DNA from 4 places in the Hydrogenophaga atypica genome. Region 3 is predicted to be linked to each of the others. Evidence: predicted binding sites of a transcription regulator. Region 3 holds the regulator's gene; each other region holds the start of a gene.

Region 1 (4,234 bases), on a different contig from region 3:
CAGGGCGGCATGTCCTGCCCGTGTATGCCCCGGTTCTTCTCGATCTGGTTGAGCGCGATCTCCAGCTCGTAGAGCTGGTCGTTGCGCGCCTCGTCCACCCGCGGTGCCTGGCTGGTGGGGCCGATGAACAGGCCGCTGAACAGGTAGCTCAGCGAGGGGTGGTTGTGCCAGTAGGCCACCAGGCTGCCCAGCAGCTCGGGCTTGCGCAGGAAGGGCGAATCGGCCGGTGTGGCGCCGCCCATGACGAAGTGGTTGCCGCCACCGGTGCCGGTGTGTCGCCCATCGGTCATGAACTTCTCGGCGCACATGTGGGTTTGGTGCGCGGCCTCGTACAGGAACTCGGTGTGCTCCACCAGCTCGCCCCAGTTGTGGGCGGGGTGGATGTTGACCTCGACCACGCCGGGGTCGGGCGTGACCTGCAGCATTTTCAGACGCGGGTCGCGCGGTGGCGGGTAGCCTTCCAGCACCACCTGCACGCCCAGCTTCTCGGCCGTGGCCTCGATGGCGGCAAGCAGATCCAGGTAGTCCTCCAGACGCGCCAGCGGCGGCATGAAGATGTAGAGGTGGCTGCTTTTGCCTCCCACGCTGGCTTCGGCTTTGGGGCCGTTGGCGCGTTGTGGGTCGCGGGCTTCGATGCACAACGCGGTGCGGGTCAGCCACGCGGCCGATTCGCCACGTGCCGGGTAGCGTGTGCTCATGGGCTGGGCGGGTGCGGCCCCGGGCACGCCCTGGCCGCTGGGGTCGCCTTGCCAGGCGGGTGTGCCGTCGTCGCTGTGCACACCGAACTCGGCGTTCTGCATGGAGACCACGCCGCCTTCGGCGAAACCGCCGCCGATCTGGTGCGGCGCGTACTGGCGCTTGAAGGCGCTGCCCTCGGGCAAGGCGTCGCGCTGGCCCAGTGGGTCTTGTTCGATCAGGTAGGGGTAGTCGGCCTTGCTGACCCAGGGCAGCGAGTCCAGCGGCAGGCGGTAGCCCATGGGCGAGTCGCCCGGCATGAGGTACATGCGCTCGTCGCGGAAAAACCAGGGGCCGGTGGTCCAGCGGGTGCCGCCCAGTCCCAGGGTGCGCACGCCCTTGGCGGCGTTGGGGCCGGGCATGGCGTGGGCCTGCAGCGGCAACACGTAGCCCACCACCGCCTCCAGCCCTTGGCCAAACACGCGGCGCAGGCGCTGGCGCTCCATCTCGTCGTCCAGCTTGGCGTCAAAGGGGTCCACGTTGACCGGCAGGCGGCGTTCGCGCCACAGGTAGTAAAACGTGTCCTCGTAACCGGGCGTGATGTGCTGGGTGGACAGACCCAGCTTGCGCGCCAGCGCCTGGCTGAAACGGCGGGCATCGTCGGCGGTGTATTTGGCCGGTTCGCGTTCGTCGGCAAACAGGGCGGGGTTGTGCCAAATCGGCTCGCCATCGGCACGCCAGAACAGCGACAAGGCCCAGCGCGGCAGCTGCTCGCCTGGGTACCACTTGCCCTGGCCCAGGTGCAGAAAGCCGCCGTCGCCGTACTGCAGGCGCAGGCGGTGCAACAGCTCGGTGGCGTAATGGCGTTTGGTGGGGCCCAGGGCGTCGGTGTTCCACTCGGCGGCGTCGCGGTCGCGCGTGGCCACAAAGGTGGGCTCGCCGCCCATGGTCAGGCGCACGTCGCCGGCCACCAGCTCCTTGTCCACCTGCTGGCCCAGGGCGTCGATGGCGGTCCATTGTTCGTCGGTGTAGGGACGGGTCACGCGCGGCGATTCGTACACCCGGCTCACGCCCATGTGGTGGCTGAAGGTCACTTCGCATTCGTCCAGCGCGCCTTCGATCGGAGCGGCGCTGCTGGGCTGCGGTGTGCAGGCCAGCGGGATGTGGCCTTCACCGGCCAGCAGGCCCGAGGTCGGGTCCAGGCCAATCCAGCCAGCACCGGGCAGGAAGACCTCGCACCAGGCGTGCAGGTCGGTGAAGTCGGCCTCAGGGCCGCTGGGACCGTCCACCGCCTTCACGTCGGGCGCGAGCTGGATCAGGTAGCCCGAGACAAAACGCGCGGCCAGGCCCATGTGGCGCAGCAACTGCACCAGCAGCCAGCCCGAGTCGCGGCAGGAGCCGCTGGCCTTGGTCAGAGTTTCTTCCGGCGTCTGTACACCGGGCTCCATGCGGATCAGGTAGCCGATGTCGCCCTGCAGCTTCTGGTTGATGCCGACCAGGAAGTCGATGGTGCGCTGCTTCTTGTTGTCCACACTGGCCAGGTAGGCCTTGAACGCGGGCGTGAGCTCGCCTTTGGCCAGGTAGGGCTGCAGCTCCTTGAGCTGGTCGGCCGAGTAGGCGAAAGGGAATTCCTCAGCATGCGGTTCAAGGAAAAAATCGAAGGGGTTGTAGACCGCCATCTCGACCACCAGGTCCACCGTGACTTTGAATTCGCGCGTGGACTCCGGGAACACCAGGCGTGCCTGGTAGTTGGCGAACGGGTCTTGTTGCCAGTTGATGAAATGCTGGGTCGGCTCCACCCGCTGCGAGTAGGACAGCACCTTGGTGCGGCTGTGTGGCGCCGGCCGCAAGCGCACCACCTGGGGCCCCAGTTTGATGGGGCGGTCGTAGGTGTAGTGGGTGACGTGGTTCAGGGCAACGTGGATGGCCATGCGATAAGCTTTCGTCAGGGAGAACAGCAGCATGCACAGAACAGAATGCCGCACGGCCATACTAGCAAGGACCGCGCCAACATTTCATGACATCCGACACCATCCACTCAAATGGGGCAGCCTGTGTTGATGGAATGAGTGCCGTTTCATGTGGCCGTGGCTGGCGGGATGGGCGATCGGGGTGGCGCTGCAATGGCAGCAGCCGCAGCTGTGGCCTGTTGCTGCCTATGGGGTGGTTCTGTGCGTGGCTCTGGTTGCCGCTTGGGCCTGGCGGGTGGCGCCGGCGGCGGCCGTGGGCGGGCGTGTGTGGCAACCCGGCCTCGCGCTTCTGTGTGCCGCGTTGCTGGGTTTTGCCACGACAGGGTGGCGTGCGCTGCCGCTGCAGGCCGATGTCCTGGCGCCGCAGTGGGAGGAGCGCCCGCTGTGGTTGCGTGGGGTCGTGGCCGATTTGCCCCAGAGCCATCCCGATGGGCAGATGCTGGTGGTCCGTGTCGATTCGGCCGACCTGGACGGACGTCCCGTCGAGCTGCCCAAGCGGGTGCGGCTGTTCTGGCCCGCCGCGCCCGACACGTTGAAGGCCGGCCAGGTGTGGCGCTGGCCTGTGCGGTTGCGTGCACCGCATGGTTTGGCCAATCCGCACGGGTTTGACCGCGAGTTGTGGCTGTGGGAGCAGGGCATTGGTGCCACGGGTGTGGTGCGCAGCGGGCGCCAGGTGCCCGCTCCCGAGTGGGTTGGCGACAGCGCTCGCCACCCGATCGACCGCTGGCGCGGCGAGCTGACATCGGCGGTGGTGCAGCGGGTGACGGATGCACGCGCCGCTGGTGTGATCGCGGCATTGCTGGTGGGCAACCAGTCGGCCATCGCCCGCGACGACTGGCAGGTGTACCGCGACACCGGCGTGGCCCACCTGATGGCCATCTCTGGCCTGCACATCACGCTGTTCGCCTGGCTGGCCACCCGCCTCGTGGGGCTGGTTTGGCGGCGGCTGGCACCGGTGTGGCCCGGGCTGCTGCTGCGTTGGCCGACACCGGTGGCGGCCGCGTTGGGTGGGCTGTTGTTGGCCACAGCGTATGCGCTGCTGGCGGGCTGGGGTGTGCCGGCTCAGCGCACGGTGTTCATGCTGGCCACGGTGGTGGTGCTGCGCTGGCATGGGCTGGACTGGCCGTGGCCCCTGGTGTGGTTGTGGTGCCTGGCGCTGGTGCTGGCCGCAGACCCGTGGGCCGGCCTGCAGCCCGGTTTCTGGCTCAGCTTTGTGGCGGTGATGCTGCTGTTTGTGTCAAACCCCCAGGGCCAACAGACGGCCTCTGCGGGGCAGGCCCTGCGCTCGATGCTGCGCGAGCAGTCGGTGATGACGCTGGCGCTGGCGCCCCTCACCCTGTTGTTGTTTGGTCAGGTGTCGGTGGTCGGGCTGTTGGCCAACTTGCTGGCCATTCCCTGGGTGACGCTGCTGGTCACGCCACTGGTTTTGTTGGGCGTGTTGGCCGCCCCTGTGTGGGACGTGGCCGCCTGGGCGTTGACGGTGATGTCGGCGGTGCTCCAACCGATGGCCCAGTGGCCGCTGGCTGTTTGGCATGCGCCAGCACCGCCGTGGCCGGTGGCGGTGATGGGTGTGTGTGGTGCGGTGCTGG
Region 2 (4,234 bases), on a different contig from region 3:
CCAGGCCGGGGCCCCGGGTGAAGGCCACCAGGCCCACCTCAGCCAGCGTGCGCCCAGCGCGGGTCAGCACCTCGGTGCTCAATGGCAACACCCGGCGGATGTGGTCGCGGCTGGCCAGCTCGGGCACCACGCCACCATAGGCCTGGTGCATGGCGATCTGGCTGTGCAAGGCGTGCGCCAGCAGGCGCGGCACACCGGCCTGCGTGGCGGCGGCAGACGCGTCCACCAGCGCCACGCCGGTTTCGTCGCAAGAAGATTCGATTCCGAGGATCAACATGGTCCCAGTGTAAAAGCCCCGAGGGCACGGATATTGCTGCCGCCACGGGGACATGAAATCCGGACTCCATTTCCTGCTCGCCGCCAAATGCTGCGAAATCGGCGAGTTGCAGCAACTCACGCTCACCGCCGAATTGGTGGATGCGAGCGCACGTCTGGTGCACGAGCTGCAGCGCGAGCGTGGCATGAGCAACCTGTACCTGGGTTCGGCCGGGCAGCGTTTTGGTGCCGAGCGTTTGGCGCAGGTGGCGCAGACGGCACACGCCGAACATGCGTTGCGCCAGCACTTTGACCAGCTGGACACCCAGGCCACGCAGTTGCGCCAGGGCGCGCGGCTGTTTGCGCGCATCGCCTATGTGCTGCACGGCCTGGCTGCGCTGCCGGCCCTGCGCCAGCAGGTGGCGCGCGGTGCGTGGCTGCCTGCGCAGGCCACCGCCGCCTACACGCGGCTCATCGCTGGCCTGCTGGCGGTGATCTTCGAAGCGGCCGACACCGCCAGCGACCCGGCCATTTCGCGTCTGCTGGTGGGTTTTTTCAACTTCATGCAAAGCAAGGAACTGGCCGGCCAGGAACGCGCCACCGGCAGCGCCCTGTTTGCCAGCGGCCACGCCGACGACGCCGGGCAGCAGCGGCTGGCATACCTGATCGAGTCGCAAGAACGTGCGCTGGAGGTGTTTGCGCAGTTCGCACCGGGCGAGGCCGTTGCGCTGTGGCAGCGCAGCGACGATCCCAACACCCGAGCCGCGCTGGAACGCATGCGCCGCATGCTGTGCGCCACGGTCGCGGGCGGCGCACTCAACCCGGAGCTGAGCCAACGCTGGTTCGACACCTGCACCGAACGCATGGAGGCCATGAAAGCGGTGGAAGACCACCTCAGCAAAGACCTGCGCGCCGTGTGCCACCAGCGCCGCGAACACCTGGTGCAGGAGCTGCAGGCGCTTGATCAGGTACCCACCAGCGTGCTCCCTGCCGGGTTGGACTTTTTTGATGCCACACCAGACGGCTCGCCGTCGCCGGGCTTGCCCCTGGGGACGCAGCTGCAGCACTCGGTGCTGGAGCTGGTGCAAGCCCAGGCTCAGCGGCTACAGGCCATGTCGGCCGAGCTGGACACCACCCGCGCCAGCCTGAACGAACGCAAGCTGGTGGAACGCGCCAAGGGCCTGCTGATGGCACAGCGCCAGTTGAGCGAGGCCCAGGCCCACAAGACGCTGCGCCAGCTTGCAATGAACCAGAACCGCCGCCTGGTGGACGTGGCCGAAGCTGTGCTGGCACTGGCCGATCTGACCACGGGCACCGTGCACCCACGCACGGATGCTGCAACGCACAAATAACGTGCTTGTGCCCCGTGTCGGTGCACAAACAGCCACATCCCGTCCAGCGCAAGGGGCAAAACCAGCTGGCACACAAACTGCTTAACAGTTGACGAGGCACCCACCAAGGGCGGTGGGTGCCAACCGTCAGCCAGACACAGGACAACGGCGTCCGTATTCGCAGCGCAACCCGCGCTCCGAGACGGACGCCGTTGTGCTTTCTGGAACCGCATTTTTGTTGGCCTATAGGAGTTGAACATGGACACACCCGTCACACCCGCTGTCGCACACACCGACACAGCCTCCCGCCGCGACTTCCTCAAGACCGCCGCCGTCGGCACCGCCCTGTTCAGCACGCTGGGCCACCACGGCGTGTGGGCCGCCGGGTCGGATGCACCCGAAAAGAAAGATGTCAAGATCGGCTTCATCCCGCTGACCGACTGCGCCAGCGTGGTCATGGCCTCGGTGCTGGGCATCGACCAGAAGTACGGCGTCAAGATCATCCCCACCAAAGAGGCGAGCTGGCCCGGTGTGCGCGACAAGCTGGTCAACGGCGAGCTGGACCTGGCCCACGTGTTGTACGGCCTGGTGTACGGGGTGCACCTGGGCACGGCCGGCCCCAAGAAGGACATGGCGGTGCTGATGAACCTGAACCAGAACGGCCAGGCCATCACCCTGAGCAAGAAGCTGGCGGACAAAGGCGCCGTGGACGGTGCCAGCCTGGCCAAACTGATGGCCACCGACAAACGCGAATACACCTTCGCCCAGACCTTCCCCACCGGCACCCATGCCATGTGGCTGTACTACTGGTTGGCGGCGCACGGCATCAACCCTATGAAGGATGCCAAAGTCATCACCGTGCCGCCACCGCAGATGGTGGCCAACATGCGCGTGGGCAACATGGACGGCTTCTGCGTGGGCGAGCCCTGGAACCACCGCGCCATCATGGACGGCATCGGCATCACGGGCACCACCACGCAGGACATCTGGCCCGAGCACCCGGAAAAGGTGCTGGGCACCACCTCGGAATGGGTGCAGAAATACCCCAACACCGCACGCGCTGTGACGGCCGCCATTCTGGAGGCCGGCAAGTGGATCGATGCCGGTCTGCAGAACAAGCTCAAGATGGCCGAGACCATCGCCGACCGAGCCTACGTGAACACCAGCGTGGACGCCATCAACCAGCGCATCCTGGGCCGCTACCAGAACGGCCTGGGGAAGACCTGGGACGACCCCAACCACATGAAGTTTTTCAACGACGGCGCGGCCAACTTCCCCTACCTGAGCGACGGCATGTGGTTCCTCACCCAGCACAAGCGCTGGGGCCTGATGAAGGACCACCCCGACTACCTGGGCGTGGCCAAGTCCATCAACCGCATCGACATCTACAAGCAGGCCGCCAGCGCCGCCAAGGTCAGCCTGCCCAAGAGCGAGATGCGCTCGCACAAGCTCGTTGACGGTGTGGTGTGGGACGGCAAAGACCCGGCCAAGTACGCCGACAGTTTCAAGGTCAAGGTTTGAAGGAGCCCACCATGGTCAGCGCCGTGTTTCACGCCCCCCTGGATGCGAGTTCCATGAACCCCAGCACCGCCCCTTCTGCCCCCGAACGGCCCCTCGCCAAGGTGGCCCCAGCCGCCCCCAGCCGACCACCCTTCGACTGGCGCGGCATGTGGCTGCGCGTGTTGCCGCCGATCTTTGGTTTGGGCCTGCTGGTCGGCATCTGGGCCCTGGTGTCGGTGTCCACCGGCAGCAGCATCCCCTCGCCCGCCGCCACCTGGGAGGCCGCCGTCAAGCTGTTCAGCGACCCCTTCTACCGCAACGGCCCCAACGACCAGGGGATAGGCTGGAACGTGCTCTCGTCGCTGCAGCGCGTGGCCGTGGGCTTCGGCCTGGCCGCACTGGTGGGCATCCCCGTGGGTTTCATGATCGGGCGCTTCACCTTCCTCTCGCGCATGTTCAACCCACTGATCAGCCTGCTGCGCCCGGTGTCGCCACTGGCCTGGCTGCCCATCGGTCTGCTGGTGTTCAAGGGCGCCAATCCGGCCGCCATTTGGACCATTTTCATCTGCTCCATCTGGCCCATGGTCATCAACACCGCCGTGGGCGTGCAGCGCGTGCCACAGGACTACATGAACGTGGCCCGCGTGCTCAACCTCAGCGAATGGAAGATCCTGACCAAGATCCTCTTCCCCGCCGTGTTGCCCTACATGTTGACCGGGGTGCGCCTGGCCGTGGGCACGGCGTGGCTGGTGATCGTCGCCGCCGAGATGCTGACCGGCGGCGTGGGCATCGGCTTCTGGGTCTGGGACGAGTGGAACAACCTCAACGTGCAGCACATCATCGTCGCCATCTTCGTCATCGGCGCCGTCGGCCTGGTGCTGGAGTTCGCACTCATCAAACTCGCGTCCCTGTTTACCTTTGAAGAGGTGAAGGCATGACCACCAAATACATCGAAATCCAGAACGTCGAGCAGACCTTCAAGACCAAGAAGGGCCTGTTCCCCGCGCTGCGCGACATCCACCTCACCGTGGCCAAGGGCGAGTTCGTGGCCCTCATCGGCCACTCGGGCTGTGGCAAGTCCACCCTGCTCAACCTGCTGGCCGGGCTGACCGAACCCACACAAGGTGTGCTGCTGTGTGCCAACAAGG
Region 3 (4,234 bases):
GTGGTCAAACGCGCACCGGTGGCCTTTCAGGACAGTTTTGTGCCCCAGCAGCGCCTGTATTACGCGCTGGAGGCCCTGGGCAAGGTCGAGGAGATGCATCGCAAGGTCTTCCACGCCATCCACACCGAACGCCAGCGCCTGGCCACCCAGGACCAGATCGCCGATTGGGTCGCCAAACAGGGTGTGGATCGCGCCAAGTTCCTGGAGGCTTACAACGCCTTCGGCGTGGCCGGCAAAGCCCGCCGCGCCACCCAGTTGCAAGACGCCTACCAGGTGGACGGCGTGCCGTCTTTGGGCATCGCCGGCAAATACTTCACCTCGGGTTCGTTGGCGCAGACGCTGCCGCGCTCGCTGCTGGTGGCCGACCACCTGATCGCACAGTCGCGCAAGGGCTGAGCCACAGGCCCTGCTCCAGGCCCGCCCTCTTCCGGCGGGCTTTTTTGTGCCCGCGCCCCGGCTGGGGTCGGAAAGCACCGGCTTACAATGCCATGCAATTTCCATGCCCTACCCAACATGCCGTTCCCGACCCTGACCCACCTCTGCCAGGCCATGCTGCTGACCTTGGCCGCGTGCGCCGGTGTGGCAGCCTGGGCCGAGAAGGCCGACCGCGACAAACCCATGAACGTGGAGGCCGACGCCTTGCGCCACGAGGACGGCCGCCAAACCAGCGTGTTCACCGGCAACGTGGTGGTGACCAAAGGCAGCATCCTCATCCGGGGCCAACAAATCGAGGTGCGCCAAGGCGCTCAGGGCCAGCAGTTCGGCATCGTGCTGGGCAACGCGCAGCAACAGGCCTTCTTCCGCCAGAAGCGCGATGTGGTCGATGAACACATCGAGGGCGTGGCCGACCGCATCGAATACAACAGCCAGGCCGACACGGTGAAATTCATCGGCCGCGCCGTGCTGCGCCGCTACCGGGGCAGCAACCTGAACGACGAAACGGCTGGCAACACCATCGTCTACGACAACGGGGCCGACGTGTTCACGGTGGACGGTGGCACAGCCACCACGGCCGCCACCCCCAACAACCCCGGCGGGCGCGTGCGCGCCATGCTGACCCCGGTGCCCAAGGCCGACGCCAGCGCCACCGCCCCGGCAAACAGCCCCGCTCCCGTGCTCAAACCCAGCCCCAGCATGGGGCCAGGCAAGCAGTGAGCGCGCACACAGCTGCACCGCTGGCGCCCAAACGCCGGCTGGAAGCCAGTGGCCTGCAAAAGGCCTATGGCAGCCGCAAGGTGGTCAAGGACGTGTCGCTGGCGGTGGAAGAAGGCGAAGTGGTGGGCCTGCTGGGCCCCAACGGTGCCGGCAAAACCACATCGTTCTACATGATCGTGGGCCTGGTGCGGGCCGATGCGGGGCAGATCACGCTCGACGGCCAGGCCGTCGAACGCCTGCCCATCCACCGCCGGGCACGCCTGGGCCTGGGCTACCTGCCGCAGGAAGCCTCGATTTTTCGCAAGCTCAGCGTGGAAGACAACGTGCGTGCCGTGCTGGAGCTGCAGGACGACCCCGCCACCGGCAAGCCCTACACCGCCAAAGCCCTGGACGAACGCCTGACGCAACTGCTGGAAGACCTGCACGTGTCGCACCTGCGCTCGTCGCCGGCACCCGCCTTGTCGGGCGGCGAACGGCGCCGGGTCGAAATCGCCCGAGCACTGGCGAGCAACCCGCGCTTCATCCTGCTCGACGAGCCCTTTGCCGGCATCGACCCGATTGCCGTCATCGAGATCCAGCGCATCATCGGCTTCCTCAAGTCGCGTGGCATCGGCGTGCTCATCACCGACCACAACGTGCGCGAAACGCTGGGCATCTGCGACCACGCCTACATCATCAACGAGGGCCGCGTGCTGGCCCGGGGCACGCCTTCGGAGATCGTCGAAAACGCAGATGTGCGAAGGGTGTACCTCGGCGAGCATTTTCGAATGTGAACATGAAGCAAAGCCTTTCGCTTCGTGTTTCCCAGCATCTGTCGCTGACCCCGCAACTGCAGCAGTCCATCCGGCTGCTGCAGCTCTCCACGCTGGAGATGGCGCAGGAGGTCGAGCAGATGCTCGACGAGAACCCCTTCCTGGAGCGCAGCGAGGAGGTGGCCGAGCGCGAGGCGTTTGGGGTGGATGCCGAAAACGCGCCGGTCAGCACCGGCGACCAGGTGAGCGAATGGAGCGCGGACAGCGGCCCGGCGACCACCAGCAGCGAAAGCGACGACTTCAGCGAAGAGGTGGGCAGCAGCGAGCCCGACTGGGACGGTGATGGCACCGTGTCCTTCACGCCCGACGACGGCGAATGGGGCGGCGAGGCCGCGCCGCGCAACCGCAACAACGCCGACGATGAAACCGCCAGCGCCGCCGAGCTGGCCAGCGAACACATCAGCCTGCAGGCCCACCTGCACCAGCAGGCCCTGGGCCTGCGGCTCAATGAAGAGGAGCGCGCGGCGCTGTACTTCCTGATCGAATCGCTCAACGACGACGGCTACCTAGACGAGCCCATCACCGACCTCGCCGCCGCGCTGGCTGGCGACGACTGGGAGGCCCGTGAAGCCACCGAACAGGCCCTGAACCTGGCGCTGCACTGGCTGCAGAACATGGACCCGGCTGGTGTGGGTGCGCGCGATCTGGCCGAATGCCTGCGGCTGCAAATCGAAGAGCTGCGCAACAGCCCCGCCGCCCAGGCCGCGCTGGCCATGTGCGCGCAGCCGCTGGACCTGCTGGCGCGGCGCGACGCCAAACGCCTGGCCGCCGCCTGCCACCTGGACGAGGCCGTGGTGCGCGAGGGCCTGGCGCTGATCAGCCGGTTGGAGCCCAAGCCGGGCCGGCGCTTCGCCAACGTGGAACGCAACACCGTGGTGCCCGACGTCATCGTCACCAAGGCGGGGCGCGGCTTCAAGGTGCAGCTCAACCCCGACGTGATGCCACGCCTGCGGGTGCACGACATCTACGCCAACGCGCTGCGACAAGGGCGCGGCGACAAGGGCGAAGGTGCGGCCAGCATGCAGCAGCGGCTGCAGGAGGCGCGCTGGTTCATCAAGAACATCCAGCAGCGCTTCGACACCATCCTGCGGGTCTCCAGCGCCATCGTCGAGCGCCAGCGCAACTTCTTCATGCACGGCGAGCTGGCCATGCGCCCGCTGGTGCTGCGCGAGATCGCCGATGAGCTGGGCCTGCACGAATCCACCATCAGCCGCGTGACCACCGCCAAGTACATGGCCACGCCTTTTGGCACCTACGAGCTCAAGTACTTCTTCGGCTCCAGCCTGGGGACGGAGACCGGCGGCAACGCGTCGAGCACCGCCGTGCGCGCGCTGATCAAACAGTTTGTGGCGTCTGAAGATGTGGCCAAGCCGCTGTCGGACAACCAGCTGTCGGAAATGCTCAAGGAACAAGGCATTGAGTGTGCACGCCGCACGGTGGCCAAGTACCGCGAAGCCCTTCGTATCGCACCGGCCAACTTGCGCAAACGTTGAAATGACACAATGACGGCGGCGCCCGCGCCAGCCATGACGTGGCTCTCGCCGCATGAATGGGTCCCGTCATGGCGCAACGCGCCGTCCTACCAGTGGCGCAGCCACGAGGTCATTCCGTCATCACCATGAACCAACTCACCCTTTTCCTGCCCTGCGCCGCTGGCGTGGAGGACTTTCTGGCCGCTGAGGTCAAGCGCATCGTGGGCGTGGCCGATGGCGACATGTCACGCTCGCGCGGCGGTGTGTTGCTCAAGGCCAGCTGGCGCGACGCCATGCTGCTCAACCTGCACAGCCGCCTGGCGCAGCGCGTGTTGGTGGAGCTGGCCTACGAGCCGTACCGCAGCGAAGACGACATCTACGAGATCGCCTGCGGTGTGGCCTGGGAAATCTGGATGACGCCCCGGCACACGCTCAAGGTGGAGATCACCGCGCAACACAGCCCGCTCAAGAGCCTGAACTTTGCCGCCCTGCGGGTGAAGGACGCGGTCTGCGACCGCCTGCGCCACAAAACCGGCGAACGCCCCAGCATCGACACCACCTGGCCCGATGTGCGGGTGTTTGCCCACCTGACCGAAGGCCAGTGCTCCGTCTACATCGACACCTCGGGCGAGCCGCTGTTCAAACGCGGCTGGCGCGAGGACAAAGGCGACGCGCCGCTGAAAGAAACCCTGGCCGCCGCCATGATCGCGGCCACCGGCTGGGACGGCAGCCAGGGCGCCGCCCTGCCCCTGTACGACCCCTGCTGCGGCAGCGGCACCGTGCTCATCGAGGCCG
Region 4 (4,234 bases), on a different contig from region 3:
GCTGGCGCGCAGGTCTTCGTCGGCCACCTGTTCGGTCAGCGCGGTGCGCATGCACAACATCCATTCGTCGCGCTCTGTCATGCCAATGGCGTACGGCGCGTGGCGCATGCGCAGGCGGGGGTGTCCCTTCTTCTCGATGTAGAGGTTGGGCCCGCCGAGCCAGCCGGACAGGTACTCGAACAGGCTCTCGTTGGCGCCCGCCAAGCTCTCGGGGTGCAGGCGGCGCGCGGCATAGGCTTCCGGCAGTTCGTCCATGAGTTCATAGAAGCGGTCCACCAGGCGGTGGATGCCATCCGCGCCGCCCAGGGCTTGGTAAGGGGTCAGGGTCTGTGGGGACATGGAATGGTGTTTTTCAGTGCGCCTGGGCCGGCGCGGGTGTTGACGTCGAGCCAAACAGGCGGTCGGTGAGCTTGATGTACCAGGCCGCGGCCTGCACCTGCACGATGTACGCCAGCGCAATCAACAGGGCGGCATCGGCACCCTGGGCACCAAACACACCCATGGCAATGGCCAGCGCAATGGACAGGTTGCGCATGACGGTGCCGTAGACCAGCGCAATCGCGTCGCCGCGCTGGAACAGTGTCTTGCCCACCACGGTGCTGATGGCAAAGTTCAGCGCGTAGACCAGCACCAGGGGCAGCAACAGTGAGGGCAACAGCCCAGGGTGGGCAAAGATGTCTTGCGACTTGAGCGCCATGGACACAAAGACGATGCCCAGCACGCCCAGGGTGGAGAACGGCGGAAACTTCGGCTTGAGCTTCTGGTTGAAGTGGGCCTCGCCGTATTGGCCGATCAGCCAGCGCTGGGTGAGCGTGCCCAGCCCCAGCGGCAGGAACACGATGAGGGCGATCTGCAGGAACACCTGCAGCACCGCGATCTCGATCACAGTGCCCAGCAGTGCCTTGAGGTAGACCGGCGCGAGCAGCGAACCGGCAATCAGGCCGACCACGGTCATCTTCACCGCCGCGGGCACGTTGCCTTTGGCGAAGCCGGTCCATGAAATGGTCATGCCCGAGGTGGGCAGCAGTGCGGTGAGCAGCAGTGCCAGCCGCACCATGGGCTGGTCGGCAAAGAACAGCAGGCCGGCCGCGTAGCCGATGGCGGGCATGAGGATGAAGTTGATGGCCAGCGTCGTGCCTTGCAACGTACCACCCCCCGGCTTGAGCAACTCCTTCACGTTCATCGTCACCATCATGGGATAGACCATGAGGAAGGTCAGGGGCAGGATGGCCCTGCGCAGGAAGCCGGGGTCGGCCACCTGGCCGAAACCCAGCCCCGCCAGCATGGCCAGCGGGATGCTCCAGACCAGGTGCTTTTGCAGCCAGTTGAGGACGTTCCACATGGTGTGCTCCCTGGCGCGCCGGTCAGGCGTTCTTCAGTGCGAGCGCCCAGGACTGCATGGCGTCGTTGGCCGGCTTCATGGGCGCGTCCATGAAGCTGACCACAAACTTGTCGCCCAGGTCTGCAACACCGATGCTGCGCGGACGCACCGCCAGCACCTGGGGGTTGGGCAAGGCATGGCCAAAGCAGAACAGCACATTGGTGGCGGCCACGATATCGGGCGCGATGTCACCACCGATGGCCTGGGTGTGGGCGTGGTGGTCAAACGTGCCGATGTAGCTCACGCGCGGGGTGCTGGCAATGCAGGCTTTGAAGTGATCGACGATGTCGGCCACGCTGGTGTGCTGGGTCTCGGTCTTGGCGATGTCCAAGACGGTGAGCGGGTACTTTTCCTGGAAGTGAAGTTGTTTCATGGTGAATCTCTCGGTTTGAATTCGTTTGTTTGGAAGGGCTCAAACACCCCAGCGCAGCCAGGCAGCCAGGGCCAGCGCGACCAGCACGGCCCAGCCGGAAAACAGCCCACGCCAGAGCCAGAAGCGGGGCACAAAACCCACGCCCCGCACCAAGCCAGCGCTCATGGCCCAGAACAAGGCCGTGGCCAGGCTGTGGTCGGCCCGCCCTTGCGCGTCGGCAAACAGCAACGGGTACACGCTGCCAATGACCATGATCAGCACCGCGGCCACCAGACTGGGCAGGTGCAGGCTGGCTGGCGCAGCAGGCGCAGCAGGCGCCTCGGTGTTCATCGGGGGCCGTCAGCGCGCTGGCGCTGGCGTTCCATTTCTGTCTCGCCCCACATGGCGTTGAGGATGGCCAGCAGCACCGCAAAGCCGATGCCGAGAACCCAGGCGAAATACCACATGTTGGACTCCTTGTTGGTTGAGGCTCAATACGCCCCGTGTTCGTTTTCGCGGATGTAGGCGGCGGTGACCTTGCCCCGCATGACCCGGTAGGCCCATGACGTGTAGAGCACGATCAGCGGCATGAAGATGAGCGTGGCCGCGAACTGCAGCCTTGAGAGATCGACCAGTTGATCCGAAATCACGTGATTACTCCTGGGTGGCGCTGACGCTGGGCGCCAGCAATTGCCGGGCCGCGGCACCCTCGTCCACGGCCACTTGCGCGTCGCGCACAAACACCCACCACAGGGCCGACAGCGCGATCAGCTTGATCAGCACGGTCCAGATGAGCTTGCGGAGCAGGGCTTGGTCTCGGGTGTTCATGGCACAACGGCCCTTGTCTAACCAATATCCGTGCCAGCCCAAGAAGCCCTGAAAACCTCCATCAAATCAACCACTTAATCAGATTCGCTCTGATCAAAGAGACTGGCAGCCCGCCAAACCGCCACTTTTGGCAGCCATTTTCGTCAATTCTTCAATCACGGCAGCGCATGGAAGGCAGCGAAGCTCAGGCCTGACGGTACCGCGTGGCTCCGTGGCAGTCATAGACGGCAGCCATGACTGCCAAAGGCAGTCCACGACAGTGCTTCACCGGCGCACAAGGCGCGTAAGTGCTTGTTTTTTTATGGCATTTCGCAGTGATGTGGGCTGGCACGCTTCTTGTAAATGTTGTCGCAAACCCTGCCAGCATTCCCTGGCCGGGGAACGGGGCTTCCGGCCCGGCAGGAGACATTTCACCCATGGACATGATCGGTCTGTACCCCACCTGGTTTGAACCGGGGGTTGGCAGCGGTTGGATCGTTGGCTTCATCGCCACGATCCACGTGCTGTTTTCACACACCTCGGTCGGCGCGGCCATTTTTTTCGCCTGGCTGGCCAACCACGCGCACCGCCACAACAAACCCGAGCTGCTGGAATTCATCAAGCGCTACGGCCTGTTCCTGCTGGTGTTCAGCTACGTGCTGGGCTCCATCACCGGTCCGGGCATCTGGTACTCCACCACGGTGGCCAGCCCGCGCGGCATTTCGGCGCTGATCCACAGCTTTGTCTGGATGTGGGCCACCGAATGGGTGTTCTTCGTGATCGAGGTGGTGGGCGTCTACATGCTGATCTACCTGGTGGGCAAGGTCGATGTGAAGACGCACACGCGCATCGCGCTGATCTTTGGCCTGACCTCCTACACCACCATGCTGGTCATCGTGGGCATCCTCAGCTTCATGATGTGGCCCGGCAAGGCCGAGTGGACCGAGACCGGCGGCGTGCTCAATGCTTTCTACGGCCCCAACACCTTCGCCCAGCTGGGCATGCGCAGCGCCTTCATGTTCGCCATGACGGCGGTGGTCGGCGGCATCGTGGCCGGCCAGTTCAAGGATCTCGCGCTCAAGAAGAGCATCGCGGCCAAGCTGGCCTGGCTAGGCATCGTCGCCACATTGGCCGGTGCTGGCATGCTGCAGTGGTACCTCGCCACTCTGCCCGAGTCGGCCGACGTGGTGTTGCAAAACCGCCTGCCGGATTACTTCCCTACCGCGCTCATGGCGGTGGTGGCCGGCATGTTGGCCTATTTCGTCCTCACGCTGGTGCAGCCGCGCGCGCTGGTCACCAGCGTGGCGGCGGTCATGACGGTGGTGATGCTGGTCTTTGGCCTCTGGCCTGAAGAGGTGGCGCGCGAATCGATCCGCAAGCCCTGGGTGGCCGGGCAGTACGTGTACTCCAACCAGGTGATCGGGCGCGACGTGCCGGGCATGGGCGTGCAGTCCGACATTCCCAAGATCGAAGCCCACGGTTTCATGAAGACCCTGGTGTTCGTGCCCGAGGCGCTGCGCGCCATCAACGACGGCAACCGCGTCGAGGCCGGTCGCCTGCTGGCGCTCAACACCTGCTCCAACTGCCACTCGCTGTCGGCCACCGGCATGCGCCCGCTGCGCAACTACTTCCCAGGCGACCACACCGAAGCCGACGTGGCCGAGTACCTGCAGGCCGCGCTCTCGGGCGGCAAC

What was found. The regulator sigma-54, encoded in region 3, starts transcription at its own class of promoters, with help from an activator protein. The targets are predictions, from matches to a motif close to TGGCANGNAANCTGCTTT.
Region 1: a site for sigma-54 is predicted at 2,668-2,685, ahead of ACFQPB_RS14605 (transglutaminase family protein). Genes of this name have one in related genera too.
Region 2: a site for sigma-54 is predicted at 1,674-1,691, ahead of ACFQPB_RS04960 (CmpA/NrtA family ABC transporter substrate-binding protein). Genes of this name have one in related genera too.
Region 4: a site for sigma-54 is predicted at 2,580-2,597, ahead of cydP (cytochrome oxidase putative small subunit CydP). Genes of this name have one in related genera too.

Annotation. Positions count from the first base shown of each region.
Region 1 covers NZ_JBHTCA010000011.1:89,411-93,644, forward strand. The annotation lists gene ACFQPB_RS14605 (transglutaminase family protein) at 1-2,606, opposite strand, end outside; gene ACFQPB_RS14610 (DNA internalization-related competence protein ComEC/Rec2) at 2,755-4,234, shown strand, end outside.
Region 2 covers NZ_JBHTCA010000003.1:81,001-85,234, reverse strand. The annotation lists gene tsaD (tRNA (adenosine(37)-N6)-threonylcarbamoyltransferase complex transferase subunit TsaD) at 1-277, opposite strand, end outside; gene ACFQPB_RS04965 (nitrate- and nitrite sensing domain-containing protein) at 330-1,607, shown strand; gene ACFQPB_RS04960 (CmpA/NrtA family ABC transporter substrate-binding protein) at 1,845-3,107, shown strand; gene ntrB (nitrate ABC transporter permease) at 3,119-4,024, shown strand; gene ACFQPB_RS04950 (ABC transporter ATP-binding protein) at 4,021-4,234, shown strand, end outside.
Region 3 covers NZ_JBHTCA010000005.1:219,654-223,887, reverse strand. The annotation lists gene ACFQPB_RS09985 (thiol:disulfide interchange protein DsbA/DsbL) at 1-396, shown strand, start outside; gene lptA (lipopolysaccharide transport periplasmic protein LptA) at 514-1,155, shown strand; gene lptB (LPS export ABC transporter ATP-binding protein) at 1,152-1,928, shown strand; gene ACFQPB_RS09970 (RNA polymerase factor sigma-54) at 1,931-3,460, shown strand; gene ACFQPB_RS09965 (THUMP domain-containing class I SAM-dependent RNA methyltransferase) at 3,586-4,234, shown strand, end outside.
Region 4 covers NZ_JBHTCA010000027.1:29,458-33,691, reverse strand. The annotation lists gene ACFQPB_RS20545 (group II truncated hemoglobin) at 1-339, opposite strand, end outside; gene ACFQPB_RS20540 (arsenic resistance protein) at 353-1,342, opposite strand; gene ACFQPB_RS20535 (DUF6858 family protein) at 1,365-1,754, opposite strand; gene ACFQPB_RS20530 (cyd operon YbgE family protein) at 1,794-2,084, opposite strand; gene cydX (cytochrome bd-I oxidase subunit CydX) at 2,081-2,200, opposite strand; partial or broken gene ACFQPB_RS20520 (cytochrome d ubiquinol oxidase subunit II) at 2,225-2,350, opposite strand; gene cydP (cytochrome oxidase putative small subunit CydP) at 2,388-2,561, opposite strand; gene ACFQPB_RS20510 (c-type cytochrome) at 2,978-4,234, shown strand, end outside.